4 regions of the Embleya sp. NPDC050154 genome follow, and region 1 is predicted to be linked to each of the others. Evidence: riboswitches for the same ligand, from Rfam matches in the RefSeq annotation. Region 1 holds a riboswitch; each other region holds the start of a gene.
What was found. Region 1 has a riboswitch for cobalamin ahead of ACIBSV_RS33750 (CoA-acylating methylmalonate-semialdehyde dehydrogenase). Riboswitches for the same ligand answer to the same signal wherever they lie in the genome.

Region 1 (8,680 bases):
GACGCACCGGAATGACTCCCGTTCAGGCAAACATGGGACCGCGGGCATCGCATCCGGATGGGCCGGCGACACACCGGACGTGGACCGCGCAAAAGAGTGGACCATCGGTCATGCCGCTTGGCGGCACCCGACAGGTTCGGCCGGATCGCGGTGGCGCGAGAACCGCTCCTGGGCTGTCCGTCGTGACCGGGTACGGCCGCGGGGTGATGTCCGGGGCGTCCTCGACGGCCGCCCGGCCGCTCGGCCCCTGATCCGGGGCCGAGCGCGCTCCACCTCCTTGGATCAGCGGTGGATGAACGAAGGCGGGCGCTTTTCGGTGAAGGCCGCCATGCCCTCCTTCTGGTCGGCGGTGGCGAACGTGGCGTGGAAGAGGCGGCGTTCGAAGCGCACACCCTCGGCCAGAGTGGTCTCGAAGGCGCGGTTGACGCTCTCCTTGGCCATCATCGCGATCGGCGCGGACATGCCCGCGATGATCTCGGCGGTGGCCAGGGCCTCGGTGAGCAGGTCGGCGGCTGGCACGACCCGCGAGACCAGGCCGGCGCGTTCGGCCTCCTCGGCGTTCATGGTGCGGCCCGTCAGACACAGGTCCATGGCCTTGGCCTTGCCGACCGCCCGGGTCAGGCGTTGCGAGCCGCCGATGCCGGGGATGACACCGAGCTTGATCTCCGGCTGGCCGAACACGGCGGTGTCGGCGGCGAGGAGGATGTCGCACAGCATGGCGAGTTCGCATCCGCCGCCGAGCGCGTAGCCGGAAACCGCGGCGATGGTGGGCTTGCGGACCTCGCCGAGTCGGTCCCACGCGGAGAACCAGTCGGCGAGATAGACGTCCATGTAGTCGTTGGGCTGCATCTCCTTGATGTCGGCGCCGGCGGCGAACGCCTTGGCGGACCCGGTGATCACCAGACAGCCGATGTCGGAATCGCGGTCGAGCGTGGTCGCGGCGTCGACGACCTCGGCCATCACCTGGAGGTTCAGGGCGTTCAGGGCCTTCGGGCGGTTGAGGGTGATCACCGCGGTGCGGTCGTGCCGCTCCAGCAGGATGGTCTCGTAGTCGCTCATGTGGTGCGGTTTCCTTCGTTCGCGCCGGTGTCGGCGTGGTCTCTGATGGAGTGGATGACGGCGGAGAAGTCGCGCTCGGCGCCGCCGTTCTCGGCGAACGCCGTGTACACCTCGGCCGCGTGCAGCCCGAGCTCGGCGGACACCCCGCCGGCCCGGATCGCGTTCGCCGCCAGCCGCAGATCCTTGGCCATCAGGGCCGCGGCGAACCCGGGCCGGTAATCGTGGTCGGCCGGGCTGCCCGGAACCGGCCCGGGCACCGGGCAGTTCGTGGTCAGCGCCCAGCACTGACCGGACGCCGCGGAGGCCACGTCGAACAACGCCTGGTGGGAGAGCCCGAGTTGCTCGCCCAGCACGAACGCCTCGCTGACCGCGATCATCGTGACGCCCAGGATCAGGTTGTTGCAGATCTTCGCCGCCTGCCCGGCGCCGGGAGGGCCGCAGTGCACGACGCGGCGGCCCATCGCGGTCAACACCGGCTCGACCGCGGCGAAGTCCTCGTCGGCGGCGCCGACCATGAAGGTGAGCGTTCCGGCGACCGCGCCGACCACCCCACCGGACACCGGCGCGTCCAGCGACCGGCGTCCGGAGGCGCCCACCGCCTCGTGCGCGGCGTGTGCGTCCGCGACGTCGATGGTGGAGCAGTCGACGAACACCGCACCGGCGGGCGCCGCCGCCAACAAGCCGGCGGAACCCCGGTAGCAGGCCAACACGTGCGGCCCGCTCGGCAACATCGTGATCACCACATCCGCGTCCGCGACGGCCTCGGCGGGGGAGGCCGCGATGCGCACACCGCTCTCCCGCGCGCGCTCCAGCGCCTCCGGGACCAGGTCGTACCCGGTGACCCGGTGTCCGGCGGCGACCAGGTTGGCGGCCATGGGGCCGCCCATGTTGCCCAATCCCACGAATGCGATCGCGGTGCTCATCGGCAGGCCTCCTCGGTCGAGGGCGAGATCGCCAGGCCCAACTCGCGTGCGCCCAGCGGTTCGAAGAATGCGGCGACCTGCTCGGGCCGTACGGCTTCGAGCGTGTCGGGGGACCAGCGCGGCGCGCGATCCTTGTCGATCACCTGGGCACGGATGCCCTCGGCCAGGTCGGGCGTGCCCAGCGCCACCGTCGAGACCCGGTACTCCTGATCCAACACGGCCTCCAGGGAAGCGAGTTCGCGAGCCCGCCGGAGGCTCGCCAGGGTGACCTTGAGCGCGGTGGGCGACTTGGCCCGGATGTGCTCGGCGGCCTGCTTCGCAGCCTGCTCCCCATCGGCCTCGAGGCGTTCGAGGATCTCCTCGACGCTGTCGCTCGCATAGCACGCGTCGATCCACCCACGCCGCTCGACGAGTTCACCGCCCGGCGCCGGCTCGGCGAACCGCGCCACGACCTCGCCGCTGTCGCGGCCGGCCAGCGCCTCCAGGGCCGCGTCGAGCCGGTGCGAGGGGATGAAGTGGTCGGCGAGCCCGCAGGCGATCGCGTCGCCGGGGCCGATCGCCGAACCGGTGAGCGCCAGATGGGTGCCGCACTCGCCCGGCGCGCGGGCGAGCAGGTGGGTGCCGCCGACGTCGGGGACGAACCCGATGCCGGTCTCGGGCATGGCGATCGTCGAGCGTTCGGTGACGATCCGCAGGCCGCCGTGCGCGGACACACCGACACCGCCACCCATCACGATGCCGTCCATGACCGCGACATAGGTCTTGGGATAGCGGGCGATGTGGGCGTTGAGCCGGTACTCGTCGCGCCAGAAGTCCAGACTGCCGGTGCCGCCGCCGACGGCGTCGGCGTGGATGGCCCGGATGTCGCCACCCGCGCACAGCCCACGCTCGCCCGCGCCGGTGATCACCACCAGTCGCACGTCCTCGTCGTGCTCCCACGCGGTGAGCGCGGCGTCGATCCCGCGAACCATGGCGTGGGTGAGGGCGTTGAGCGCCCGGGGCCGGTTGAGCACGATCCGGCCGAGGCCCGCCTGACGGCGGGTCAGTACCGTCTCCTGCTCCGTCGTGGAGGTCATCGGGTCGCTCCGATCAGTCCGCGCGCGACGATCACGCGCATGATCTCGTTGGTTCCTTCGAGGATGCGGTGCACCCGCAGGTCGCGGACGATCTTCTCGATGCCGTAGTCCGCGAGGTAGCCGTAGCCGCCGTGCAGTTGCAGCGCGCGGTCGGCCACCGAGAAGGCGGTGTCGGTGGCGAACCGCTTGGCCATCGCGCACAGTTGCGGCGCGGCAGGATCGCCCTGGTCCAGGCAGGACGCCGCGTGCCGGACCAGCGTGCGCGCGGCCTCCAACTCAGTTGCCATGTCAGCGAGTTCGAAACGCAACGCCTGGGCGTCGATCAGCTTGGCGCCGAATGCCTCCCGATCGGTGAGGTGAGCCACGGCGGCGTCGAGGGCCGCCCCCGCGCCGCCCAGCGAGCAGGCGGCGATACCGATCCGGCCGCCGTTGAGGCCGCCCATCGCCATCCGGAAGCCGTCGCCCTCGGCGCCCAGCCGGTGGGAGACCGGCACACGCACGCCGTCCAGGACCACCTGGCGGGTGGGCTGGGCGTTCCAGCCCATCTTCAGCTCGTTCGCGCCGAAGGACAGCCCGGGTGAGTCGGCTTCCACGACGAACGCGGAGATCCCGTCGGCGCCGTCCCCGCCGGTCCGCGCCATCACCGCGTACACCGCCGAGGACCCGGCGCCGGAGATGAACTGTTTCACCCCGTGCAGGACATAGTGGTCCCCGTCGCGCACCGCGCGCGTGCGCAGTGCGGCGGCGTCGGACCCCGCGCCCGGTTCGGTCAGGCAGTAGCTGGCCAGACCGCGCATCGCGCACAGGTCCGGGAGCCACCTGTGGCGCTGCTCGGGGTTGCCGTGGCGGTCGATCATCCAGGCGACCATGTTGTGGATGGAGTAGTAGGCGGCGATGCTCGGGCAACCGCCGGCCAACGCCTCGTAGATCAGTGCGGCGTCCAGTCGGCTCAGACCCGAACCGCCCACGTCCTCACGGACGTTGATGCCGCCGAGACCGAGGTCGGCGCCCTTGCGCAGGACATCGACGGGGAAGTGCTTGGTGCGGTCCCACTCGATCGCGTGCGGGGCAAGGTGCTCGCGGGCGAAGTCCCGCGTCGTCTCGACGATCGCGAGCTGATCCTCGGTGAGGGTGCTCATCGGGTCAGCCCATCGTGGGGATGGTGAAACTCGCGGCCTCGCGTGCACCGGAGAACCAACGCGAGGTGATCGTCTTGGTCCGGGTGTAGAAGCGGATCGAGTCGGGTCCGTGCTGGTTGAGGTCGCCGAATCCGGACCGCTTCCACCCGCCGAACGTGTGGTAGGCCACCGGTACCGGGATCGGCACATTGACGCCGACCATGCCGGTGTTCACCCGGCGACCGAAGTCGCGGGCGGTGTCGCCGTCGCGGGTGAAGATCGCCACGCCGTTGCCGTACTCGTGCTCGCTCGCCAGTCGCAGCGCGTCCTCGTAGTCGGCCGCGCGCAGCACCGACAGGACCGGACCGAAGATCTCCTCGCGGTACACCCGCATCGAGGGCGTGACGTGATCGAACAGCGACGCGCCGACGAAGTAGCCGTCCTCGTGGCCGGGGACGCGCACGTCACGGCCGTCGACGAGCAGCTTCGCGCCCTCGCGCACGCCGATGTCCAGGTAGTCGTGCACCCGAGCGAGCGCGTCCCGACCCACCAACGGGCCGAAGTCGGCGTCGCGATCGTGGGAGGGGCCCACCCGCAGCGTGGCGATGCGCTCGACGAGCTTGGCCACCAGCGCGTCCGCGGTCTCCGCGCCGACCGGAACCGCGACGGAGATCGCCATGCAGCGCTCGCCCGCGGAGCCGTATCCGGCGCCGATCAGGGCCTCGACGACCTGGTCGAGGTCCGCGTCCGGCATCACGATCAGATGATTCTTGGCGCCGCCGAAGCACTGGGCGCGCTTGCCGCGCGCGGTGGCCGAGGTGTACACGTACTCGGCGATCGCGGTCGAGCCGACAAAGCCCAGCGCCTGGACGCGCGGGTCCTCCAGCAGTGTGTCGACGGACTCCTTGCCGCCGTTGACCACGTTCAGCACACCCGGCGGCAGTCCCGCCTCGAGGAAGAGCTCGGCCAGGCGCAGCGGTACCGAGGGGTCGCGTTCGGACGGCTTGAGGACGAACGCGTTGCCGCACGCGATGGCCGGGGCGATCTTCCACAGCGGGATCATCGCCGGGAAGTTGAACGGGGTGATGCCGGCGACCACACCGAGCGGCTGGCGCAGCGAGTGCACGTCGATGCCGGTACCCGCGTTGTCGGTGAACTCGCCCTTGAGCAGGTGCGGGATGCCGACGGCGAACTCCACAACCTCCAGGCCGCGTTGCAGGTCACCGTGGGCGTCGGCGATAGTCTTGCCGTGCTCGGCCGACAACAGCTCGGCGAGCGAATCGCGTTCGGGCTCGACCAGTTGCAGGAATCGGGAGAGCACCCGGGCGCGCTTTTGCGGGTTCCAGGCGGCCCACGCCGGTTGTGCCTGCTCGGCGTCGGCGATCGCCGCCAGCGTGTCGGCGCGGTCGGCCAGCGGGACGCGCGCCTGCACGCGTCCGGTGTTGGGGTCGTACACGTCGCCGAACGCGCCGGACGCGCCTTGGACGTGCTTGCCGCCGATGAAGTGGGAAAGCTCGCGGACCATGAACGACCTGTCTCTCGTCAGGTGCGATCCGGAGGCGGGGCAATGACCCGACCACGGCAACCGCCGCTTCGGGGAGCGGGGTTGCCGAGGTCGGGTGGCACGTGAGGGTGGTCAGGCGAGCCCGACGACCTCGACGTTCGCAAGATCGTCCGGGGCGAGTGCGCAGACCGGCGTCATGCGTGTTTGCTCCATCCTCGTGGACAACACGGATATACCCGCGGCCGGTATCCTGACTTCCGGATCGACACACGCCGCCCGCCTTCCCGGCTTTCGCCAGTGGCGTGGTGCCTCGGCAGCGCACTCCCCGGTCACAGTGGCGGGACCGTGCCGGATTCACACCGACTTCCCTGCACCGCGGACCTTGTAGTTCAAGACGATATAGTCGGACGTCCTAGTAAGTCCAGCGCCGATCGAGCTTGATCGCGTGCGGGAGCGACGTGACGAGGTGGCGGTCCGGGCATCGCGAGGACGTCACCGCCGGAACGGGGGCGGCGGGTGCACGCGTGCGCACGTTCGACGTGTGGTGCCGGTGCCTTGCCGTGCCGGAGGGGGATCTGCGCCCGCCTGCGCGGCTATCGGATGTGCTTCGGCTCCGTGACGGCCGTGGTGGGTTCGAGCCGCACCGCCGCGGCGGCGCACGCCTCGACTCGGGCGCGGGCAAGTCCGATGGCCGGGTGGGCGTACGCCAGACGCTCCGCGTTCGCCAGTGCGGCGCGGGCGGCGTCCGGGTCGCCCGCGGCGGCCGAACAGATCGCAAGCAGACATTCGCACTCGGCGCCCATCCAGCGACTCCGTTGCCGTGCGGCGCGCCGACGCCATCGGCGAGCCCGCGCCGCCGCCCGCTCCACGCGCCCCTCGTACAGGTCCAAGGCGAACTCGGCCACGCAGCCCTTGCGGCGATGGGCCCGCCCGGAACCCGCCACGGCGGGGCGCAGTGTGGGCAACATCGCGGCCGCGTCCGCCGAACCCTGGACCAGCAGCATCGCGGAGAAGTCGGTGTGCGCGTGCGACATCATGCGGCCGAGCGCGTCGTCGCGAGGATGCGCCGCCGACCACCGGCGCACGACCTCCGCCCCCGCCGGGCCGTGTCCTCGCGCGAAGAGCACCATGCACTGGGACACGGCCCCGAGCGCCTGACCCACAGGCGTGTCGGGAAAGCCCTTGCTGTGCTCGTGCGCCCCCTCGACGTCACCACGACGCAGCGCGCGGATCACCTGCGCGTTCCGCTTCAGCGCGACCCGGTCCGCCTTGGAAGGCAACAGCGGCAACCCCACACCGGCTCGTTGGTGCATTCCCAGCCCCAGGAAGGCCAGGTAGCCCAAGAGCAGCCCCGCGACGATCCCCGAGGGACCTCGGACCAGCAGAAACGGGACCGCGAAGGAGGCCGCGAGGGATAGCGGCAAAATCACCCGAACAAGTATGCGCACGACGAGAGTATGGGGGTCACCGGGCGCGGACGACATGCGGTGCCGATGGTTTCCGGCAGACCTGTCCGCACGGACCGCCGCCCCATGGGGTGTCGCATACCGATGCAAGTACTGATGCGTGACTGATTCCGAGGCGCTCGATCGTCCGTAACGTCTTGACCTGCGGAAAGCAGGACTGGAACCGCGCAGGACAGAGCACTGGAACCCGTCGGGCACGCCCGGCGGAGCGACCCGGAAAGGACGGACGCCATGAGCGCCGCCATCGACTACACCGCCACCGTCGAGAACTACCTGGCCGGCTGGAACGAGCCGGACGCGGACAAGCGCCGCGCGCTGGTGGCGTCCGCGTTCACCGAGGACGCCACGTATACCGACCCGCTGGGTGCCGTGGTCGGGCATGACGGGATCACCGGCCTCATCGGCGTGGTCCAGGGCCAATTCGCCGGGCTGGTGTTCACCCTCGGCGGCCCGGTGGACGGGCACCACGACGTCGTCCGGTTCCAGTGGCACCTCGGCCCCGAGGGCGCAGAGGCGCCGGTCGTCGGGTTCGACATCGCGGTCCTGGATGCGACGGGCCGGATCAAGGCCGTACACGGCTTTCTCGACAAGGTCCCCGCCGGTCTGTGACGCACGGGCCGCCGCGGCCCGGACCGATCGACGCGCGCCCGCATACCGCGGTCCGGGCGGCGCCCTTCCCTTCCCGGATCCGCGTCCCCCGAGGAACCCGAACGCACCTGTCGGACCGGCTGCCCGTCGCCCGGCAGCGACCCCGACGCAATGCCCCCACCGCTCGTGGAATCGACCCCCCGAAGGAGTAGCCATGCCCGCCTACATCATCGCCAACCTGCAGGACGCCGCCCCGCACCCCGAGATCGCCGACTACATCGAACAACTCCCCGGCACCTTCCGGCCCTACGGCGGCCGTTACCTCGTGCACGTCACGTCCCACGAGGTACTGGAGGGCAGTTGGGCCGGGAGCGTCGTGATGATCGGCTTCCCCGGGGTCGCCGAGGCGCGGGCCTGGTGGGACTCGCCCGCGTACCGCGGGATCGCGCCACTGCGCTCGCGGCACATCAAGGGCGACATCATCCTGATCGAGGGCGTGCCGGAGGGGTACGACCCGAGCGGCGCCGTGCAGGCCCTGCGCGAGGCCCTGCGCGCCGAGTAGCGCTCGGGTTCGGCTGGTGGTCAGCCCGTGCCCAGAGCGTCCGCCGCCCTGGTCAGGTCCGCGGCGATGTGGTCCCAGTCGGGTCCGTGCAGCCACAGGTTCTCGGCGGCCTCGCGCATCAGCGCCGGCTCGTCCGGGCGTTGCAGGAGCACGAGCCGGTAGGACAGGTTGCGGATCCAGACCGGCAGGCGGCCGTCGACCAGGTGCGGGGACAACTCGCGCAGCATGGCGAGGATCGAATCCGCGTCGGCGAAGGTCAACTCCTCGACGAAGTAGGACTCGCGGTGTTCGAGGTCGCACGGCGGCGTGGGTCGGTACTCGTCGCCGTAGAGGCAGCGTGCGTGCTCCGTCAGGCTGCTGTGCATGTCCCGGAGCCTACGACAC
Region 2 (8,680 bases), on a different contig from region 1:
AGTGGCCGACGAAGGCGATCTCGCCGCCGAGCGCCGTCGCGGCCAGGGACTGGGTCAGATTCCCCGCGACGTCCACGACCCGGTCCACCCCGCGCCCGCCGGTCACCCGCCGTACCTCCTCGCCCCAGCGCGGGTGCTCCCGGTAGTCGACCACCTCGTCCGCGCCCGACGCGCGCAGTCGTTCCGCCTTCTCCGGGCTCGACGTGGTGGCGATCACCCGCGCACCCGACGCCTTGGCGAGCTGTACCGCGAACAGGGACACGGCTCCCGTGCCGAGCGTCAGCACGCTCTCGCCCGGCACCGGCGGTCGGCCACCGGTCAGCGCGTTCCACGCGGTGACCGCGGTGAGCGGGAGGGTGGCGGCCTCCGCGAACGACAGGTGCGCCGGGATGTGTACCAGCGCCCGCTCGCCGACCAGGGCGAACTCGGTGAGCATGCCGTTGCGCGAACTACCGAGCTGCGCCGCGTGGTCCAGGGCGAACGGCCCGTCGATCCAGTCCGGGAACACGGTCGCCGCCACCCGGTCGCCGACCCGGGCCCGGGTGACGCCCGCCCCGATCGCGACCACCTCGCCGACCCCGGCGCACCCGGGAACGACGTCGGGCGACACCGGCAGCGGATAGTCGCCGTCCAGCACCAGCAGTTCGCGCATGCTCAGCGAGGTCGCCCGGACCCGGAGCAACACCTGCCCGGGCGCGGGGTCCGGCTCGTCGTGCGCACGGAGGGTGACACCGTCGATACCGGCGCCGGGTGTCAGGTGGTAGCTCTTCATCGCGTTGTGCCTCTCTCGACCGATCACGAACCGCCCCGTTCGGCGGCCGTGGGAAGGATCCTGCGACAGGCGCCCGAGCCCGGCAATTCCCGCCGGGGAATTGCCGGCGATACCTCCGAGTGCCTAGAACTGCCCTCATGAGCACGATGACCCACGGTCCGGACTTCCCCGCCGAGCTGCGGCGCTGGCGTACCGCCCGGCGGCTGAGCCAACTGGAACTCGCCGCCCGCGCGGACACCACCCAGCGCCACCTCAGCTTCATCGAGAGCGGCCGATCGCGTCCCGGCCGCACCATGATCATCCGCCTCGCCGAATCGCTCGGCCTGTCCCTGCGCGAGCGCAACGCACTGCTGCACACCGCCGGGTACGCGCCGGTCTTCCCCGAATCGGACCTGGACGCACCGATGTTGCGCCCGGTGCGCGAGGCGCTGCGCGCGGTGTTGGACGGCCACCTGCCCTACCCGGCGATGGTGCTGCGCCCGTACGGGCAGATCGTCGCCGCCAACACGGCGATCGACGTGCTGACCGAGGGGGCGTCACCGGAGTTGCTCCGGGAGCCGATGAACATGCTGCGCCTGATGCTGCATCCCGAGGGCATGGCGCCACGTGTGGCGAACCTCGACGCCTGGGGGCATCACGTCCTGGAGAACATGCGCGCACAGGCGCTGCGCAGCCCGGACCCGCTGCTCGACGCGTTCATCGAGGAACTGCGCGGCTATGTCCCGGACGCCCGACTGGGCCCCGACCACCTGGGCTTCGCGGTCCCGCTGCGGCTGCGCGACCCGGAGGAAGGCCCGGGCGAGTTGCGGCTGCTGACCACGTTGACGTCCTTCGCGACGGCCACCGACATCACGCTGGCCGAACTGCACCTGGAGGCGTTCCTGCCGGCCGACGAGGCCACCGCCACAGCGCTGCGCGGCCGCGCGGCCGAACGGTCCTGACCCGCCCCCATCATGCCGCCGCCGAGCCGGCACGCCCCCGACAACGCGAAACCGCCCTGCCGTCCCGGGACCGGGACGGCAGGGCGGTGGCGGCGCGATCGCGCGAAGGCGTCCGGACTCAGAAGTCCTCGTCGAACGACACCGAGCCGGTGACCGCGACCTGGTAGGCCGAGACCCGCCGCTCGAAGAAGTTCGAGAGTTCCTGCACGTCCTGCAGTTCCATGAAGCCGAACGGGTTCGCCGAGCCGTACACCGGTGCCATGCCCAACTGGGCCAGCCGGCGGTCGGCCACGTGCTCCAGGTAGGAGCGCATGTCGGCGACCGTCATCCCGGACACGCCGCCCTGGAGCAGGTCCTCGGCGAACGCCGTCTCCGCCTCGACCGCCTCGGCGAGCATCCGCCGTACGTCCTCGGCGAGCTCGTCGTCGAACAGGTCGGGCTCCTCGGCCCGCACCGTCTCGACCACGGAGAACGCGAAGTCCATGTGCGCGGACTCGTCGCGGAACACCCAGTTGGTGCCCGAGGCAAGGCCGTTGAGCAGACCGCGCGAGCGCAGGAAGTACACGTACGCGAAGGCGCCGTAGAAGAACAGACCCTCGATGCACGCCGCGAAGCAGATCAGGTTGAGCAGGAACTGCCGCCGGTCGTCCCGCGATTCGAGCCGGTCCAGGCCCATCGCCGAGTCGATCCAGCGGAAGCAGAACTCCGCCTTGCGCCGGATCGAGGGGATGTGCTCGACCGCGGCGAACGCCTGCTCGCGCTCCTCGTGGTCGGGCATGTAGGTGTCCAGCAGGGTCAGGTAGAACTGCACATGGACGGCCTCTTCGAAGAGTTGCCGCGACAGATACAGCCGGCCCTCGGGCGAGTTGATGTGCCGGTACAGGTTCAGCACCAGGTTGTTCGCCACGATCGTGTCACCGGTCGCGAAGAACGCGACCAGGCGCTGCACGAGGTGTCGTTCGGCCGGGCTGAGCTTGTCCAGGTCGGCGAGGTCGCTGTGCAGGTCGACCTCTTCGACCGTCCAGGTGTTGCGGATCGCCGCGCGGTACTTCTCGTAGAAGTCCGGGTACTGCATCGGGCGCAGCGTGAGGTTCATTCCGGGATCGAGCAGGCTCACGTGCACGCCTCACAGGCTTCGGGGTTCTCCAGCGAGCAGGCGATGACCTCGAGGTCCGAGATCTCCTCGACGGGCGCGGCCGAGGCCTGCGCCGGCACGGTCGCCTGCTGGATCCGCGTCGCGGGGCGCGAGCGCAGGTAGTACGTGGTCTTGAGGCCGGTGGACCACGCGTAGCGGTACATCGAGGACAGCTTGCCGATGGTCGGGTCGGCCATGAACAGGTTCAGCGACTGCGACTGGTCGATGTACGGCGAGCGGGCCGCCGCCAGGTCGATCAGCGCACGCTGCGGAAGCTCCCACGCGGTGCGGTACAACTCCCGCACGTCCTCCGGGAGTTCGGCGATGCTCTGGACCGAGCCCTCGGCGCGCTTGATCCGGTCGCGGACCGCGGGGGTCCACAGGCCGCGGGCCTTGAGCTCGCGCACCAGGTAGGCGTTGATCTGGAGGAACTCGCCGGACAACGTCTCGCGCTTGAACAGGTTCGACACCTGCGGCTCGATGCACTCGTAGGCGCCGGCGATCGAGGCGATGGTCGCGGTCGGCGCGATCGCCACGAGCAGCGAGTTGCGCAGGCCGTGCTCGGCGACCCGGTCGCGCAGCGCGTCCCAGCGCTTGGTCTGGGTCGGGTACACGCCCTCCCACAGGTCCGGCTGGAGCCGGCCGCGCGCGGCGTGCGTCTCGGCGTAGGCCGGGTGCGGGCCGTGCGCCTCGGCGAGCGCCGAGGAGGTCTCCAGCGCGGTCAGGTAGATCTCCTCGGAGATCAGCGTGGACAACTCGCGCGCCTCGACCGAGTCGAACGGCATGCCGAGCGTGAAGAACACGTCCTGCAGGCCCATCAGGCCCAGGCCCACCGGGCGCCACCGCGGGTTGGACGCGGCGGCCTGGTCGGTCGGGTAGTAGTTGATGTCGATCACGCGGTCCAGGAAGACCACCGCAGTGCGCACCGTCGCGCGCAGCTTGTCCCAGTCCATGCCCTCGCCGGCGATCACGTGCGCGCCGAGGTTGACCGAGCCGAGGTTGCACACGGCGGTCTCGCCGTCGCTGGTCACCTCGAGGATCTCGGTGCACAGGTTGGACAGGTGCACCACGTTGCCGGGCTCCGCGGCCTGGTTGCAGGTGCGGTTGGCGGCGTCCTTGAAGGTCATCCAGCCGTTGCCGGTCTGCGCGAGCGTGCGCATCATCCGGGCGTAGAGGTCGCGCGCGGGCATCTGCCGGACGAACCGGCCGTCCCGCTCGGCGGCTTCGTACACCTTGTCGAACTCGGCGCCCCACAGGTCGGGCAGTTCGGGCAGCTCGTTCGGGTCGAACAGCGACCAGACGCCGTCCTCCTCGACCCGGCGCATGAACAGGTCCGGCACCCAGTTGGCCAGGTTGAGGTTGTGCGTGCGGCGCGCGTCCTCACCGGTGTTCTCGCGCAGTTCGAGGAACTCCAGGATGTCCGGGTGCCAGGTCTCCAGGTACACGCAGGCCGCGCCCTTGCGCCGGCCGCCCTGGTTGACCGCGGCCACCGACGAGTCGAGCGTCTTGAGCCACGGCACGATGCCGTTGGAGTGCCCGTTGGTGCCGCGGATCAGCGAGCCGCGCGAACGCACCCGCGACCACGCCACGCCGATGCCGCCGGCGAACTTCGACAGTCGGGCGATCCGCCCGTACATGTCGTAGATCGACTCCAGCTCGTCCTTGGGCGAGTCGAGCAGGTAGCACGAGGACATCTGGGTGTGCACGGTGCCGGAGTTGAACAGCGTCGGCGAGCTGGGCAGGTAGGCGAGCGAGGACATCAGCCGGTAGAAGCCGATCGCCTCGCCGGGCTCCTGGGCCAGGCCGCACGCCACGCGCAGCAGGAAGTGCTGCGGGGTCTCGACCACCTTGCGCGAGACCGGGTGGCGCAACAGGTAGCGGTCGTACACGGTGCGCAGGCCGAAGTACTCGAACCGCCGGTCGCCGTCGACGTCCACGGCGGCGTCCAACTCGGCGGCGTGCTCGGCGACGAACGCCGCGGTCTCCGCGCCGATGACGCCCTCGCGCCGGCCGAGCGCGATGCCTGCGCTGAACGAGGTGACCCCCGCGTCGAGGGCCTCGTCCGCGATCCGGCCGGCGAGCAGGCGCGCGGCGAGCCGCGAGTAGGCGGGCTCCTCCGCGATCAGCTCGGCGGCGGTACGCACCGCCAGGTCCGCGGCCGCTCCCTTGTCCGCGCCCTCGTTGAGACCCGCGACGACCCGGCGGACGACCCGATCCGGATCGACCTCCGGCAGATCGCGCGCCTGGGTGCGCACCAGGGTAGCCAGTTGGTCCTCGGGGCTTTCGTCGATCCGCATCCGGGTCGCGCCCACGCTGTCCACAACGGTCACGTGCTCTCTCCTCGCGAGCTCGTACGTACAGTGACCCCACGCCCGAAGGCGCGGACAGCCGGCAGGTATTCGGACTCGCGGGCATGCCGGGGCGCCACCGGGCACGATGTGCTCGGCGGGCCGCGGAGTTCCCCGTGGTCGTCGCGCGCCGAACCCCTCCGGGCGTTCGGCGCCGCAGGACGACATTCGTTCCCGCTTACCGCTGCGGGGGCAGTCCCGGCTTCACACCGGGTTCCCTCTTGCGTCGCCTTTCCGTTTGAACCGGAACGGCGAACCAGCTGCGTCGCAGAGCATATATGTAGTGGCGGGGTGGTCGCCGCACCCCCAGGTGTTGTGTCGTGTCGCGATTCCCGACGTACCACGATTTCGGCCGGGACGGGCCCACTCCCGGCGGCGATGCCGTCCACACCGGGTGTCGTGGCGCCTCCGAGCCGAGCGGAATCGTCTCCTCCCGGCGTACGCCCGGCATGACGGTACTCGCGCGCGGGCCGCCGAATGGCTGCACGACACGCCGGCGTTGTGCGCGGCGCGCGTCGCCGAGCCCCTGTCGAACGTGGTGTCCGGGCGTCGAGGGAAAGACCTTCGCGGGGCGGCCGAGCGGGCGAGGGCGAGGCATTGGGAGCGTACGGTCGGCCGCGGGGCGTGCCTGGCATGTACGGCGTCCGACGGGCGGGTCGGCGAGGCGGGAGCCGGGCGTGTCGGCGGGTGCCTCCGGCGGCCGGTGTGGGCTGCCTCGGAGGTGGCCTCGGCGGCGTCCTCAGGGGCGGCCGGTGCGGGGGCCGGCCCCGGATGGGCGCGCGTGTCGCGCCGGGCGGTCGGGGCATCGGTCCACCGGCCGGGGTACCTCCCGGCCCGAGTCGCGCCACTCCGCGACCAACGCCTCGTACACGGGTGTCTCGAACGCCTCGGTGGGCCACGGCCCGAACGGGGCCCGCAGGATCTCCATGCCGACCCAACCGCGCGAGGGAACGCGAAGTAACCACCAACCGGGTGATCCCACTCGGTCGATGGACGAATCGACTCGGATACAGGCGCGCGGACCGGCCCGGGCGCACCGACCGCGCCCTGGGGCGGTCGCGCCCCTTCGGGTCGTCCTCGGGCCGCATTCAGGCAGCCTTCGACCGCCTTCGATGGGTTTCGGCGGGTTTCCGGCCGGGTGCCTTCCGGTCAGGTGGTTTCGGTCCGGGTGCTTTCGGTCCCGGCGGTTTCGGTGCGTGGCGTTTCCGGTCGGGTGCTTTCGATCTGGGCCGCCGCCGTGCGCAGTTCGGCGAACGCCTCGCCGAGCGCCGCCGCCGTCCAGTGCGCGTTCAGGCCGCTCGGGTTCGGCAGCACCCAGATCCGGGTGTCGCCGATGGTCTCGGCCTGTCGACCGACCACCGCCTTGGGCCGGCCGAAACCGGTCCGGTACGCGCCGATGCCGAGCACGGCCAGCCAGGCCGGCCGGTACGTGCGCACCTTGGCGGTGAGCGCCGCGCCGCCGGCGACGTACTCGTCCCGGCTCAACTCGTCCGCACGGGCGGTGGTGCGGGCCACCACGTTGGTGATGCCGAGACCGAGCGCGGTCAACGCGTCCTGCTCGGCGGGCGCGAGCAGGCGGGGCGTGAACCCGGAGGCGTACAGCGCGGGCCAGAACCGGTTGCCGGGGCGGGCGAAGTGCCGCCCGGTCGCACCGGACCACAGGCCGGGGTTGATCCCGCAGAACAACACCCGCAGGTTCGGTCCGATCACGTCGGGGATGGTCCGGCCGTGCGCGGCGGCCATTTCGGCGGCGGTGGGATTGCGCCCGGGCGGGATCGGCAGCACGACGGGCTTCGCGGGCGGCCCGGGCTGCGCCGGGGTGCTCACGGCGCCTCCGCGATCAGCGCCGTCCCCACCGACCGGAAGCCGAGCCGGTCGTACACGCGGGCCACGTCCTGGTCGCCCGCCGACAGGAACACCGTCTCGCTCCCGTCGGTGAGCGCGTGCCGGGCCAGCTCCCAGGTCACCGCCGCCGCGAGGCCGCCACGTCGGGCCGCGGGGAGGGTGGCCACACCGACGATCTCGGTGGTGCCGTACAGGTGCTGATAACTGCCCACGCACAGCGGCCCGGCCGGGCCGTACGCGGCGAACATCACCGTCTCGCCGGTGCGCAGGCGCTCGTTGAGGTAGGACAGCAGTCCCGGGTCCTGGCCGAGCGCGGCGGTATCCCGTTCGGTCGGGCCGTCGGTCCCCGACGCGGTCCCCGGGTTCGCGAAGCCGACCGCCGCGACGCTGTGCACGATCGCCAGGTCGGTCGCGTCCGCCCGGATCCGACGCACCGTCACCAGGTCGGGCAGGGCCGGGCGTTCGGCCGGAAGCTCGGCCGGGTCGAGCACCATCAACGGGTGCTCGTGGACGTGCAGTTCGGCCTCGATCGCGGCCGCGCGCAGCGCCGGGGTGGTCTCGTCGACCCATTCGAACGTCTGGGGCACTTTCAACTCTCTCTGCCGCGCCCGCACCGCGCGGACGTCCGCGACGGTGGGCTCGACGGAGCTGCCGAGCGTGGGTCGTGCGTAGAAGGGCCACCCTTGGCCCTCACGAATGAACAGGGTCAGCGCGCCGAACGTTTCCGTGCGGGTGGCTCGGCGGGCCACCGCGTCGTAGAACATCTCCAAGTGGGCGCGCGCCTCTGCGGCGGACTTCGGCATGCGGGTCAGTGTGACACGACCACCGGCACCGATACCGGCCGGTGTGCCAACCCGGCCTTCAGTCGCGCGAGCAGCTCGGACAGCGTCCGGGCGTCCTCGTCGGACCAGTCGTCGAGGCGCTCGGCGATCACCGTCAGGCGGTCGTCGGTGGCCCGATCGACCACCGCGCGACCCTCCGGGGTGAGGCCGAGCAGGAAGGAGCGGCCGTCATGGGGGTGCGGCCGGCGCTCCACCCACCCGTGCTCGACCAGGTGTGCGATGTGTCGGCTGACCACGGACATGTCCAGGTCGAGCAGTTCGGCGACGTGCCCGGCGCGCAGCGGCCGCGTACTGCGGGCAAGCGCGAACAGGACTGCGGAGCCGGGCGGCAGGCTGCCGATCGGAACCGCCTTGGCGAGGCTGCGGTGGACGCCGACGATGCCCTCGAACTCGGTGAGCAGGTGCCGGCAGGCTTCCCGGGTGGCCATGGCGAGGCTCCTCTTCGTGGCGACTCGCCACCACCATAAAAGATGTTAGTTGCACTCGGCAACTTCCACGAGACGGGCCCCTCACGAGAGGCGGCCGACCCACGACTCGCCGGGGCCGCTCGCGGACCGTGCCTCACCCCTCCCGGAGCGTCGCCCGGCCCACGCGGCGCAGCCGAGCGGCCCGGTTGTGCCGGTCGCCCTCGGCCCGATCCAGGGACAGGACGGCCCGGCGCCCGTGCAGGGTGAGCGTCATCAGGTGGTTGCCGAACCACGGACCGCCCAGCTTCGTCCACTCGACCGGCAGCGGGGCCAGCCTCGCGTGCCGGGCCAGGGCGCGCCCGATGCGGGTCGCCATCCGGCCCCACCCGA
Region 3 (3,518 bases), on a different contig from region 1:
GTGGACAATCGCACGCCGTTCGGGCACGCATGGCCGCCGCGACGACCCGGACCGCCGGGGCGGGGCGTGCCTTCCCCGCCCCGGTGGTCCCGACTCAGGACGCGGCGTCGGGGAGCGTCGCCCGTACCCCGCGCGCCGCCGCCACCAGGTTCTCCAACGAGGCGCGAACCTCGGGCCAGCCGCGGGTCTTGAGGCCGCAGTCGGGGTTGACCCACAACCGCCCGGCGGGGATCGCGGTCAACCCCTCGTGCAGCAGAGCGGTCACCTCCTCCGCACTCGGGACGCGCGGGGAGTGGATGTCGTACACACCGGGACCGGCCTCGCGCGGATAGCCGTGGGCGGCGAGCTCCCGGGCGACCTGCATGTGCGAACGGGCGGCCTCCAGGCTGATCACGTCGGCGTCGAGGTCGTCGATCGCCTGCACGATGTCGCCGAACTCGGCGTAGCACATGTGCGTGTGGATCTGGGTGGCCGCGCGCACGCCGGAGGTGGTCAGGCGGAACGACTCGGTGGCCCAGGCCAGGTATTCGGCGCGGTCCGCGGCGCGCAGCGGCAGTGTCTCGCGCAGCGCTGGTTCGTCCACCTGGATGACCGAGCCCCCCGCGTCCTCCAGGTCGCGGACCTCGTCGCGCAGCGCCAGGGCGACCTGCCGGGCGGTGGTTCCGAGCGGCTGGTCGTCGCGCACGAAGGACCACGCGAGCATGGTGACGGGGCCGGTGAGCATGCCCTTGACGGGGCGGTCGGACAACGACTGGGCGAACGAGGTCCAGCGCACGGTCATCGGCTCGGGACGGGAGATGTCGCCGGCCAGGATCGGCGGGCGCACGTACCGGGTGCCGTACGACTGGACCCAGCCGTGCCGGGTGGCCACGTATCCGGTGAGTTGTTCGGCGAAGTACTGCACCATGTCGTTGCGTTCGGCCTCGCCGTGCACCAGGACGTCGATTCCGGCCTTCTCCTGGAAGGAGATCACGTCGCGGATCTCGGACTCGATGCGTTCCTCGTAGCCTGCCTCGTCGATGCGTCCGGCGCGCAGGTCGGCGCGGGCGGTGCGCAGCTCGCCGGTCTGCGGGAAGGAGCCGATCGTGGTCGTCGGCAGCAACGGGAGTCCCAGGTGGGCACGTTGGGCCGCGGCGCGCTCGGCGTAGGGCAGGCTGCGCCGGCCGTCCGCGTCGGTGACCGCGGCGGCGCGGGCACGTACGGCGGGGTCGCGGGTCAGGGCGGAGGTCTTGCGCGCGGCCAGGTCGGCCCGGTTGGCGGCGAGATGGGTCGCGATGGTGTCCGTGCCCTGGCCCAGGCCGCGGGCCAACGTGACGATCTCCTCGGTCTTTTGCCGGGCGAAGGCGAGCCATCGGGAGACCTGCGGGTCGATGTCGCGCTCGTCGCCGGCGTCCAGGGGCACGTGCAACAGGGAGCAGGACGCGGACACGTCGACGCGCTCGGCCAGGCCCAGCAGGGTACCCAGGGTGGCCAGCGACCTGCCGAGGTCGTTGATCCACACGTTGCGCCCGTCGACGACGCCGGCGACCAGGCGCTTGCCGGGCAGTCCGCCGACGGCGGCCAGGGCGTCCAGGTTGGCGAACGCGGCTCCGGTGAAGTCGAGGGCGAGCCCCTCGATCGGCGCCTTGGCCAGGATCGGCAACGCCTCGCCGAGGCGGTCGAAGTACGAGGCGACCAGCAGCCTGGGCCGGTCGGTGAGCGCGCCGAGGTCGCGGTAGGCGCGTGCGATGGCGTTGAGTTCGGCGAAGCTGCGGTCCTGGACCAGCGCGGGTTCGTCCAGTTGCACCCACTCGGCGCCGGCCGCGCGCAGGTCGGCGAGCACCTCGGCGTACACCGGCAGTAGTCGATCCAACAGGGTCAGCGGCTGGAAGTCGGCCGCGACGCCGGGCGCGGGCTTGGCGAGCAGGAGGTAGGTGATCGGTCCGACCAGTACGGGGCGGGCGGTCAGGCCCTGTGCGACGGCCTCCTCGAACTCGGCGACCTGCTTGGCGGAGTTCGCGGAGAACACGGTGTCGGGGCCGAGTTCGGGGACCAGGTAGTGGTAGTTCGTGTCGAACCACTTGGTCATCTCCAGCGGCGCCACCTCCTGGGTGCCGCGCGCCATCGCGAAGTAGCCGTCCAGGGCGTCGGCTTCGACGGCCGCACGGTGGCGGGGCGGGATCGCGCCGACCATCACGGTGGTGTCCAGGACGTGGTCGTAGAGCGAGAAGTCGCCGGTGGGCACCTCGTGTACACCGGCATCGGCGAGCCGATCGCGGTTGGCGCGGCGCAGTTCGGCCGCGGTCTCGCGAAGCCCGTCGGCGGTGACCCGACCGGCCCAGTAGCCCTCGATGGCCTTCTTCAACTCCCGGCGCGGGCCCTGTCGGGGGTAGCCGTACACGGTGGCGCGGGTTGCCGCGGCTGCGGACTTGGTGGTCACGGAACTCTCCTTCGCGAGTTGTCTCCGGAATCCCGGGACGGATCGAGGGCGCGAAGGGATGGCAAGCCGCCGGGGCGTTTCGGCGCTGTCGCGCACGTGTGCCACCGGGGTTGTCCGCCGACCCGCCCACGAGGTCACCGAGATCACCGTGTGCCTCGTCGGCACACGGGCAGTGGCAGGTCTTCGGACTCGTGGGCGCGTCCACCGAAAGGGCGGACTCCTACTGGCCGTCGCTTCCCGGGCCCGTCCTGGGGCCCAGTGCTGTTGACGGCGGTCGTTCCCACTCACCGCTGCGGGGCAGTCCCGGATTCACACCGGGTTCCCTCTTACGACGCGCCTGCCTGGCGGGCAGGGCGAACCGACTGCGTCCGTCAGCTTAGCCGGCGATGGGCGCGTCCGGCAGGCGAGTCCACCCGGTGGACGGTGAAACGACGTACGCGCGAGGCGGATGCCGCCGCCGGCGCCGATCGGGCAGGCGTGCGCGGTCCGTTCCCGGCGTTCGTTCCGACCGAATCACGCGCGTCGGCGATGACCGGCGGAACGAACGCGGTCGCGGAGCCGAGGACGACCTCGCTTCGGATCCGACGCCGGGTCGGCCCTACGGGCGCGTGGGGGCCACGCGCGGGGGCGGATTGGTGGTGGAGGTCTTGTCCTTGGAGAAGGACCAGCCCTCGAAGCTGCCCAGCGGGGGCTTGCGGTTGGTCGCACCCCACGAGCTGTACGTCCAAGTGCCGTTGTTCGGCGCGTGCCAGTACGACCAATACGCGGACGCCGGAGGGGTGTTGACGCAGGGCTCGGTGTCCGTGCCGGGCTTGCCCTCGATCCGGCAGATGAACGCCTCGCCCCACCGGTTCGTGCCCTGGATCTGGAAGCCGGCGTTCTTGAGCGCGGCCAGACCGGTGGCCTGGTCGCCGGGCGCGCAACGGGTGAGCGTGGCGCCGCCGAGTTCCTGGAAGTCGACGATCACGGTCACCCCGTTGGCGTCCGGGCAGACGCCGGCGGAGCCCTTGGTGGGGTCGATGGCGTAGGCGGCGGGTGCGCTCACGGTGATCTGGGCGGTGGCGGGCAGCAGGAGAAGGGCGAGTGCCCCGACCAGCCG
Region 4 (8,680 bases), on a different contig from region 1:
GCGGACGCGGACCCGGCGGCGGCGTGGCAGCGGATCCAACGCAGCGCGAAGCCGATCGGCGCGCTGCTGATGGAGCAGAACGTGCTCGCGGGCGTGGGCAACGTCTACCGCGCCGAGGTGCTGTTCCGGTTCGGCGTCGATCCCCGACTGGCGGGCAACCGGCTCGCGCGGGAGACCTGGGACGCGATGTGGGCCGACCTGGTGCTGCTGATGCGCGAGGGCGTGCTGTCGGGCCGGATCGACACCGTGCGCCCCGAGCACACCCCCGAGGCGATGGGGCGCGAGCCGCGCAAGGACGACCACGGTGGCGAGGTGTACGTCTACCGGCGCACCGACATGCCGTGTTTGGTGTGTGAAACCCCGGTCAAGACCGCCGAGTTGGTCGGCCGGAATCTGTTCTGGTGTCCCACCTGTCAGCCGTCGGCGTAACCTCCGATTGGTGACCGTTCGGTAGTGTCGCGGGGTGGCCGCGCCGACAAGCAGAGGAAACCGGGCAAGCCGGACCGGGAGGCGCGCGACACTCGTGCGCTCGGGCCGGCGCGTCGCGACCTGGCTGCGGCATCGGGTCTTCCCCTCCGACGGGTTCGCCCTGGCCGGACTGCTGGCCGCGGTCACCGCGTGCGGCCTGCTCTCGGATGTGAACGCGTCGTGGTTCCCGGCCACGATGACGGCGCTGCCGATCCTGGTCGGCGGGTTGGTGCTGCGGATGCCCAGCCTGCTCCTGCTGTACGCGGCCACCGCCGGCGTACTGGTCGCGCAGCACCAGGTGCACGACCCGGAAGAGGTCACCGCGGGCACCATCGTGGTGGTCGGGGCGATCGCGGGCATCGTGCTGCTGATGGCCCGGATGCGGACCCGCCTGGGCGTGCAGTGGACGCGTGGCGAGTCGATGTTGTTCGACCTGCGGGACCGGTTGCGGGCCCAGGGCGAGATGCCGGTGCTGCCGCCGCAGTGGCATACCGAGGTGGTGCTGCGACCGGCCGGTGGGCAGTCGTTCTCCGGCGACTTCCTGGTCGCCTCCCGCGGCGCGGGCGGCGGGCGGGTGCTCGAGGTGGTGCTGGTCGACGTCTCCGGCAAGGGGCTGGCCGCGGGCACGCGCGCGTTGATGTTGTCCGGCGCGTTCGGCGGGCTGCTCGGCTCGTTGCCCCCGCACGGTTTCCTGCCGGCGGCGAACGACTACCTGTTGCGCCAGGAGTGGGCGGAGGGCTTCGCGACGGCGGTGCACGTCGTGCTCGACCTGGAGTCGGGCGAGTACGAGTTGATCTCGGCGGGACACCCTCCGGGCGTGCACTGGGACGCGGGCTCCGGGCGCTGGCACGTGATCGAGGCGGTCGGCCCGCTCCTGGGGGTGATCGAGGACGCGACCTTCGAGGGCGTCAAGGGCCGGCTGGGCACCGGCGACGCGCTCCTGTTGTTCACCGACGGCATGGTGGAGATGCCCGGCGAGGACATCGCCACCGGCATCGACCGTTTCCTCGGTGAGGCCGAGCGGCTGGTCCGGGACGACTTCCACGACGCGGCGCGCCGGATCGTGGCGGCGGCCGGGCGCAACGTGGGCGACGACCGCGCGGTGGTGCTGCTGCGCCGGCGCTGAGGTCGGCCGGGGGTTCGCTCAGTGGGCGGGCTCCGCGGTGCTCGGGGCCGGACACGCCAGGGCCGCCAGTTCGGCTGGCGTGCGCGGCAGGGTGCCCGCCGGGGCCAGCCCGTGTGCGGCCAGTACGGCGGCGGCCGCGTGCGCCCAGGTCGGCCGCAGGCTCGCGGCGGCCAGCAACTCGGTGTCCGCGAGCAATTCGTGCGCCGGCCCGGTGTGCAGGCGCCCGTGTGCGAGGACCGCCGCGTCGTCGGCCCAGCGCAGCGCGAGGTCCACGTCGTGGGTGGCCATCACCACCGTCGTCCCGGTCGCACGCAAGTGGGCGAGCGTGTGCAACAGCGCTTCCTGCCCGGCCGGATCCAGGCCCGCGGTCGGCTCGTCCAGCACCAGCACCTCGGGCCGCATCGCGATCGCGCCGGCGATGGCGACCCGCTTGCGCTGGCCGAAGGACAGCAGGTGCACGGGCCGCTCGGCCAGTTCGGTGATTTCGAGCGCGGCCAGTGCCTCGGCCACCCGCGAGCGCACCTCGGCCGGGTCCAGATCCAGGTTGAGCGGCCCGAACGAGACGTCCTGGGCCACCGACGCCGAGAAGAGCTGGTCGTCGGGATCCTGGACGACCAGTTGCACGGCCCGCCGCAGCGCGGTGAGCCCCTTGCGGTCGTGCCGAATCGGCACCTCGTGCAGTTCGACCCGCCCCGAGTCCGGTGTCAGGCCGCCGGTCAACAGCCGCAGCAGCGTGGTCTTCCCGCTGCCGTTGGGCCCGAGCAGCGCCAGCGCCCGCCCGGTCGGAACGGACAGGGACAGCCCGCTCAACACGGCCGGCCCGTCCTCGTAGGCGTAGCCGATCTCTCGTACCCGCAACGGAATCACGGCACCACCGATACCAGGAGAAGAGTGGCGGCGACGACCGCCGCCACGACGAACAGGGAGCCCGCGACGAACGCCCGCGAGATGCGTACCTCGTCCACCAGCACCCGCAGGCGCCCGTCGTAGCCGCGTCCGGCCAGACCCGCCTCCAGGCGCTGGGCGCGGGCGAACGCGTGCACGAAGACCGCCGAGCCGAGCCCGGCCACCGAGCGCCAACGGGCTCGCCGGGTGCGGTGACCCAGCCGGCCCGCCTGGGCCTGGTTGATCCGCGTGGTCGTGTCGTAGAGCAGGAACAACATTCGATACATCACCGCGGCGACGTCCACCACGGCGGCCGGCACGCCCACCCGGGTCAGCCTCGGCAGTACGTCCGACAGCGGTGTGGTGAACGCGAACAGCAGCATTGCCAGGCCCGCGGCGGTGGAGCGGGCGAGCAACTCGGCGGCGTGGCGCGGCCCGTTGGGGGCCCAGCCGACGCCGTCCGCGCCGATCGTGACGAGCAGGGCGAGCGCGCCGGTGGCGGCGAATCCGAGCGGCGCGCGGGCGGCCCGCCACAACCGCCGGGCGGGCACGCGCGCGAAGCCGAACGCGACGACCAGGACGGTCGCCGCGACCAGGACCGCGCCGGGCCACGGCGGCAGTGCCACCGCGCACCCGAGCAGCCCGAAGGAGAGCACGGCCTTGTCGGCCGGATGGCGGTGACGCCACGAACTCGCGTGCGCCGCCGCGTCGATCGGCAGCACGGAATCAGCGGCCCGGGACCGATGCCGGCGTCTGGTCCGCTGGTGTCGCCCCGGCGGCATTCGCCGAAGCGGCGGTCGGTTCGTCGGGCGTGTCCGAGGCATCCGGCGCGAGCCGGCGGCGGGTGCGCTTGACCCCGAACATGTAGCCGACCACGCCCGCGCCGAGGGCGGCCTGCAACGCGAACAGACCGGACTCGATCTCTCCGGACGGCGGTTCGTACAGCGGGCTGAACCACGGCTCGTAGTCCGGGTCGTTCTCGGTGATCGCGGTCTCCGCCTGGGTGTCGGCGCCCGCGAACGGCTCGTCCTTGTGGTCGCCCATGCCGAACACCACGGGCAGGACCGCGAGCAGTACCACGGCCAACACGATCAGCAGGTTGATCTTCGTGGAGCGCTTCACTTGGACTTCTCCTCCTCGCGCGCGATCCGCGCGTCCGTGACCACACCGAGCCGGACCAGATCGCCGCGGCTGGACTGCCGCAACAAGCGCACGACCAGGACGGTCAGCAGACCCTCGCTGATCGCCAGCGGGATCTGGGTGAGGGAGAAGATGCCGCCGAACTTGGCCAACGCGCCCGCGAATCCGCTGTCCGGGTCGGGGAAGGCCAGGGCCAATTGCACGCTGGTGACGCAGTAGGTGCTCAGGTCCGCGACGAACGCGCCCACGAACACCGCGACATCCAGCGGAGTGGTGCCGCCGCGTCCGTCCAGGAGCGAACGGGCCAGCCGATACGCGCCGTAGCCGGCCCACGGGCCGACGATCGCCATGGAGAACACGTTCGCGCCGAGCGTGGTCAGCCCGCCGTGCGCGAGCAGCAACGCCTGGAAGAGCAGGGTGATCGTGCCCAGTACGGCCATGATCGGCGGCCGGAACAGGATCGCGCCCAGTCCGGTACCGGTGGGATGGGAGCAACTACCGGTGACGGAAGGGATCTTGAGCGCGGACAGCACGAACGAGAACGCGCCGGACGCGCCGAGCAGCAGCGTGTTCTCGGGTTTGTCGCGTACCTCGCGGGTGAGCGCGCGGGCGCCGTGGACGACGAACGGGGCCGACGCGACGCCCCAGGCGGCAGCGTGTTCCCAGGGCAGATAGCCCTCTGCGATATGCATGAGGAAGGGTCCCTCTCCAACACCTCGTGGACGGACGATCGCCGTGGCCGGTCTCCTGGCTGACGGGTCGTACGTTCACATCTCCGCCTTCCCGGGGCCGCGCGAGCGGTCCCAGTGGCTTCCCGCGGCGACGAATCAACGTTTCCGCGGGGGTGGAGGAGAACTTCCCGATCACAGTGGCGAGGGCCGCGCCGGCATCGAACCGGCTTCCCGAGCACCACGGCGAGCCGACACTAGTGGTCGGATGGACATGGCGACAAGATGGCTTTTGCAAACCGTGCGCAAGACCACAATGCGGGCGGAGCGGTCGAGCAATTGCCGCATTCCGGAGCGTGATCGTCGACGGGTGCGGCGGGGCGCGATTGCGGTGCGATGCGGAGTGGCGCGGTGTGGCGCGGCTCGGCGCCGAGGCACGCCGCGCGGTGCTCAGTCCAGGCCGGGTCCTCGGCCCCGGACCACCACGGTGCCCGCAACCCGGTCACCGACCCGCTGGCGCCGCTCGCTGGTGAGCACCGCGGTCAGGCCGACCGCGCCGAGCGCGAACGCGTCGACGCACAGCAGCAGCCAGCGGATCCCGAGCTGACGCCGCCCCGCCCGCCCACCGGACACGTCCACGACCCGGATACCGAACATCTGCATGCCCCACGTGCGCCCGTCGTGCTCGGCGGGCCGCAGTACCCAGTACCAGAACAGGATCGCCAGCGCGACCATCAGCACACCGACGGTGATCGTCGCGGTCAGCGGGCCGCTGCGGATCGAACCGTCGGGATGTGTGGGCAGCAGGACGAACAGGAACATCGCGGCGCCGGGCAACAGCGCGGACGCCAGCACGTCCACCACGAACTGGCCGATCCGGCGCCACAGCACCGAGGGGCCGACCGGGCTCGCGACCTCGGGCAGCCACACCCGGGCGCGCGGGCGGGCGGGCCGCGCCGAGCGGGCGAAGTGCCGCGGAAGGCTCCGTTCGTACATGCTGTTGTACTTTCCGCAACCGGGTGATTTGACTCCCGACGCGGCCGGATATCGGCGAGATTGCGCCCGGTCGGCGGATCCGGTCGGCGGCCGGGACCGGATGGCCCGGATCCGGCGCCGACGGCGGCGATCGGATTCTCGGGTGATCAGATCGTCATCGGGCCGTCCACGCCGAACAGGTCCGGCTCGGAGCGGCTGATCACGTCGTACAGCGGTTTGTAGTTGATCCAGGCGACCGTGTCGTTGCCCAGTTGTTCCCGGGTCAGCCGCGCGTTTTCCGGCGTGATCGGCTTGAGCTCGCCGGCCGCCTGGGCGAGCAGCTGTACCTGGCAGGAGCGCTCCATGGTGATGAACCACCACGCCGCCGCGTCGACCGACTGCCCCACCGTGAGCAGGCCGTGGTTGCGCAGGATCAGCGCCTTCCGCGGGCCGAGCGTCTTGGCGATGCGGCGGCCCTCCTCGGCGTCGAGTACGACGCCCGCGTAGTCGTCGAACAGCTCGTGATCCTCGTAGAACGGGCACACGTCCTGAGTGATCGGTTCGAGTCGGATGCCGAGCGCGGAGATCGCCCGGCCGTGCACGGAGTGGCTGTGTGCCGCCGCGACCACGTCGGGACGGGCCGCGTGGATCTGCGAGTGGATCGCGAACGCGGCCTGGTTGACGTGGAATCGGCCCTCGACGACCTGTCCCTCGTGGTTGACCAGAATCAGGTCGTCCACGGTGATGTGCTTGAACGACATCCCGAACGGGTTGACCCAGAAGTGATCGGTGAGCTCCGGATCACGCGCGGTGATGTGGCCGGCCACCCCCTCCTCGAAGCCGAACCGACCGAACAGCCGCAACGCCGCGGTCAACCGCTCCTTGCGGTGCCGGCGCTCCTGTTCGACGGTCTCGAACGTGGGCGGCAGGGCGAAGCTCAGGTCGGCCGGGGACACCGGCAGCGGCGGGGTCGGCTGCCGGCCCGGCACGTCCTGGGCCTGCGGAGCATCGGTGCCGGACATGTGCGTCTCCTCGAACTCGACTCGGACTGCTATGCGGGGCGTGGGACGCGGCCGACGCTACCGGCGAGTCACTTCCCAGGACAGCCCCCGACGGCGGGCCGTTCGTGCGAGGCCGGGGATTTTAGCGCCCGGGTCGCGTTGGGACCGGGTTTCCGGAAATTAATCGAATATTGGCCGCAGGGCTCTTCGAGCTGCTTCTACGCTGCCGTTCAGTGAGTCCGGGAGGTCGAGTTCGAAGCAGTCGAACTCGAATTTCCGGACCCGCGACAGACGCACAAGATACGGGCAACGCGCAAAGTACGGGCGCGCGGAAAGAACGGGCGCACACAGGGGGAAGGGGCGCGTGACTTGAGCGGCGGGGGCGTGAATTCGACGGAGGTTGTGAGTATCGGCGCACGGGCGCCCTCGGCGACGCCCGTGTTCGGCCGCGGCGATCCGGTGCCGGTGCGGGCCAAGGCGGACGCGGGCCGGCGGGGTTCACCCGCCCGGGCTTCGACGTCGAGGAGCCCGATCGCGAGGAGTTGGGCGGAGATGGCACAACCCCCGCGAAGGTCGAGGCCGTCCCGGCGCAGATCAGGCGACCTGCCGACCGGGTCCGACACCGAGTGGACCCCTGTGACCGAGGCGGATGTCATCGAAGCAATCGAGGCCGATCCCAACGCAGCAGTCGACGCCGACCCGATCGCGGTGATCCCGGTCGGGCCGCCGACCCCGGGTGTCGCAGCAGTGCCCGAGGACGAGCCTGTCGGAGTCCACCGGAAAGCCGCACCGCCGATCGCCCCGGAGGCAATCATGGCCAGTATGGAAACGGCCCTCAAGGAAGCAATGACGATCGAGGGCGCCGTGGGTGTGGCCCTCGTCGACTACACGAGCGGAATGGCGCTCGGAATTCTCGGCGGCAGCAAGGAACTCGACCTGAACGTGGCCGCCGCCGGAAACACCGACGTGATGCGCGCGAAGATGCGCACGATGGAGATGTTGCACCTCGGCGACCAGATCGAGGACATCCTGATCACGCTCGGCAAGCAGTACCACGTGATCCGGCCGCTGAGCGGCCGGGCCGGCAAGGGCCTGTTCCTCTACATCGTGCTGATGAAGGACCGCGCCAACCTCGCGCTGGCCCGACACAGCCTCAAGCGTATCGAGGAGGAGATCGAGGTCTGAGTTCGCGCCCCGGCGGCGCGTTCGAGGCCCGCCGTCGGGGCCCGCAGACCCATCCTCGATACCCCTGGCGCCCCCGCCACCCCCGTGCGGTGGGCGCCATCGGGGTGTCCGGGGACCGGCGCGAGGGTGCCCGGCAAGCCGCGCGCGGGTGTTCGGGACCACGTGCGAGGGTGTCCGGGGCCACGTGCGACCGCTCTGGTCTCCCTGCTCCGTCTCGGATATGACGGTACGTCAGATGTACCGTCGAAGCTCGACGTCGTACTTCGCGTACGGATCGCAGCCGGATCCGTTACGGATCGCGTACCCGAGTCCCCGAGGAGCCGCATGCTGTCCGGCGAGAAGATCCTGATCACCGGCCCCGCGGGCCAGATCGCCTACCCGCTGACCGAGTACCTGGCCCGGGACAACGAGGTATGGGGCATCGCCCGCTTCTCGAACGCCGAGGACCGCAAGCGGGTGGACGCGCTGGGCGTGACCACGCGCGCCGTCGACCTGGGCTCGGGCGACTTCGGCGACCTGCCCGAGGACTTCACCCATGTCCTGCACCTGGCCACCTTCCAGGGTCCCGGGCTGGACTACGACGAGGCGTTGCGGGTCAACGCGGAGGGCACCGGGCTGCTGCTCCAGCACTGTCGACGGGCCAAGGCGGCGCTGGTGATGTCCACCGCGTCGGTGCTCAAGCCGCATCCCGACCCGATGCACGTCTTCCGTGAGACCGACCCGCTCGGCGACGCCAACGTCTCGCACGCGCCCACCTACTCGGTCTCCAAGACCGCCGAGGAGGCGGTGGCGCGCTACTGCGCCCGCGCGTTCGACCTCCCGGTGGTGATCGCCCGGATGAACGCCTCCTACGGCCCGGGCGGCGGCCTGCCGACGATGCACCTGGACGCGGTGCTGGCCGGGCAACCGATCGTCACCCGCTGGGATCCGTGCATGTACAGCCCGATCCACCAGGACGACATCAACAGCCAGACGGCGGCCCTGCTGGACGCGGCGTCCACCCCCGCGACGGTGGTCAACTGGGGCGGCGACGAGCCGGTGAGCGTGCAGGACTGGGCGGCGCACATGGCCGATCTGAGCGGCCTGCCGGCCGAGGTGGTGGTGCGCGAGCAACCGGGCACGCTGCGCGGTCAGGTGCAGGACACCGGCAAGCGCGCGGCGATCACCGGTCCGTGCGCGGTGGGGTGGCGCGCGGGACTGGCGGATGTGTACGCCACACGGCGTGGTGATTC

Region 2: linked by a shared signal. The riboswitch ahead of ACIBSV_RS29565 (ribonucleoside-diphosphate reductase subunit alpha) and the one ahead of ACIBSV_RS33750 (CoA-acylating methylmalonate-semialdehyde dehydrogenase) in region 1 are both predicted to bind cobalamin.
Region 3: linked by a shared signal. The riboswitch ahead of metE (5-methyltetrahydropteroyltriglutamate--homocysteine S-methyltransferase) and the one ahead of ACIBSV_RS33750 (CoA-acylating methylmalonate-semialdehyde dehydrogenase) in region 1 are both predicted to bind cobalamin.
Region 4: linked by a shared signal. The riboswitch ahead of ACIBSV_RS15160 (energy-coupling factor ABC transporter permease) and the one ahead of ACIBSV_RS33750 (CoA-acylating methylmalonate-semialdehyde dehydrogenase) in region 1 are both predicted to bind cobalamin.

What each region holds. Positions count from the first base shown of each region.
Region 1 is NZ_JBITJP010000019.1:137,549-146,228, reverse strand. Features, by position in the region: gene ACIBSV_RS33770 (enoyl-CoA hydratase) at 283-1,059, opposite strand; gene mmsB (3-hydroxyisobutyrate dehydrogenase) at 1,056-1,982, opposite strand; gene ACIBSV_RS33760 (enoyl-CoA hydratase/isomerase family protein) at 1,979-3,058, opposite strand; gene ACIBSV_RS33755 (acyl-CoA dehydrogenase family protein) at 3,055-4,197, opposite strand; gene ACIBSV_RS33750 (CoA-acylating methylmalonate-semialdehyde dehydrogenase) at 4,202-5,701, opposite strand; cobalamin riboswitch at 5,903-6,073, opposite strand; gene ACIBSV_RS33745 (hypothetical protein) at 6,274-7,128, opposite strand; gene ACIBSV_RS33740 (nuclear transport factor 2 family protein) at 7,378-7,755, shown strand; gene ACIBSV_RS33735 (DUF1330 domain-containing protein) at 7,949-8,296, shown strand; gene ACIBSV_RS33730 (hypothetical protein) at 8,317-8,661, opposite strand.
Region 2 is NZ_JBITJP010000015.1:188,612-197,291, forward strand. Features, by position in the region: gene ACIBSV_RS29550 (NAD(P)-dependent alcohol dehydrogenase) at 1-772, opposite strand, end outside; gene ACIBSV_RS29555 (helix-turn-helix domain-containing protein) at 910-1,713, shown strand; gene ACIBSV_RS29560 (ribonucleotide-diphosphate reductase subunit beta) at 1,832-2,809, opposite strand; gene ACIBSV_RS29565 (ribonucleoside-diphosphate reductase subunit alpha) at 2,827-5,145, opposite strand; cobalamin riboswitch at 5,221-5,472, opposite strand; gene mug (G/U mismatch-specific DNA glycosylase) at 6,346-6,939, opposite strand; gene ACIBSV_RS29575 (GNAT family N-acetyltransferase) at 7,020-7,844, opposite strand; gene ACIBSV_RS29580 (MarR family winged helix-turn-helix transcriptional regulator) at 7,850-8,311, opposite strand; gene ACIBSV_RS29585 (alkaline phosphatase D family protein) at 8,445-8,680, opposite strand, start outside.
Region 3 is NZ_JBITJP010000001.1:463,570-467,087, forward strand. Features, by position in the region: gene metE (5-methyltetrahydropteroyltriglutamate--homocysteine S-methyltransferase) at 95-2,419, opposite strand; cobalamin riboswitch at 2,576-2,797, opposite strand; gene ACIBSV_RS02150 (flagellar hook-length control protein FliK) at 3,018-3,518, opposite strand, start outside.
Region 4 is NZ_JBITJP010000006.1:100,440-109,119, reverse strand. Features, by position in the region: gene ACIBSV_RS15185 (Fpg/Nei family DNA glycosylase) at 1-429, shown strand, start outside; gene ACIBSV_RS15180 (PP2C family protein-serine/threonine phosphatase) at 524-1,594, shown strand; gene ACIBSV_RS15175 (energy-coupling factor ABC transporter ATP-binding protein) at 1,613-2,461, opposite strand; gene cbiQ (cobalt ECF transporter T component CbiQ) at 2,458-3,201, opposite strand; gene ACIBSV_RS15165 (energy-coupling factor ABC transporter substrate-binding protein) at 3,206-3,601, opposite strand; gene ACIBSV_RS15160 (energy-coupling factor ABC transporter permease) at 3,598-4,311, opposite strand; cobalamin riboswitch at 4,339-4,548, opposite strand; gene ACIBSV_RS15155 (RDD family protein) at 4,738-5,283, opposite strand; gene ACIBSV_RS15150 (class II aldolase/adducin family protein) at 5,430-6,284, opposite strand; gene ACIBSV_RS15145 (hypothetical protein) at 7,077-7,448, shown strand; gene ACIBSV_RS15140 (NAD-dependent epimerase/dehydratase family protein) at 7,773-8,680, shown strand, end outside.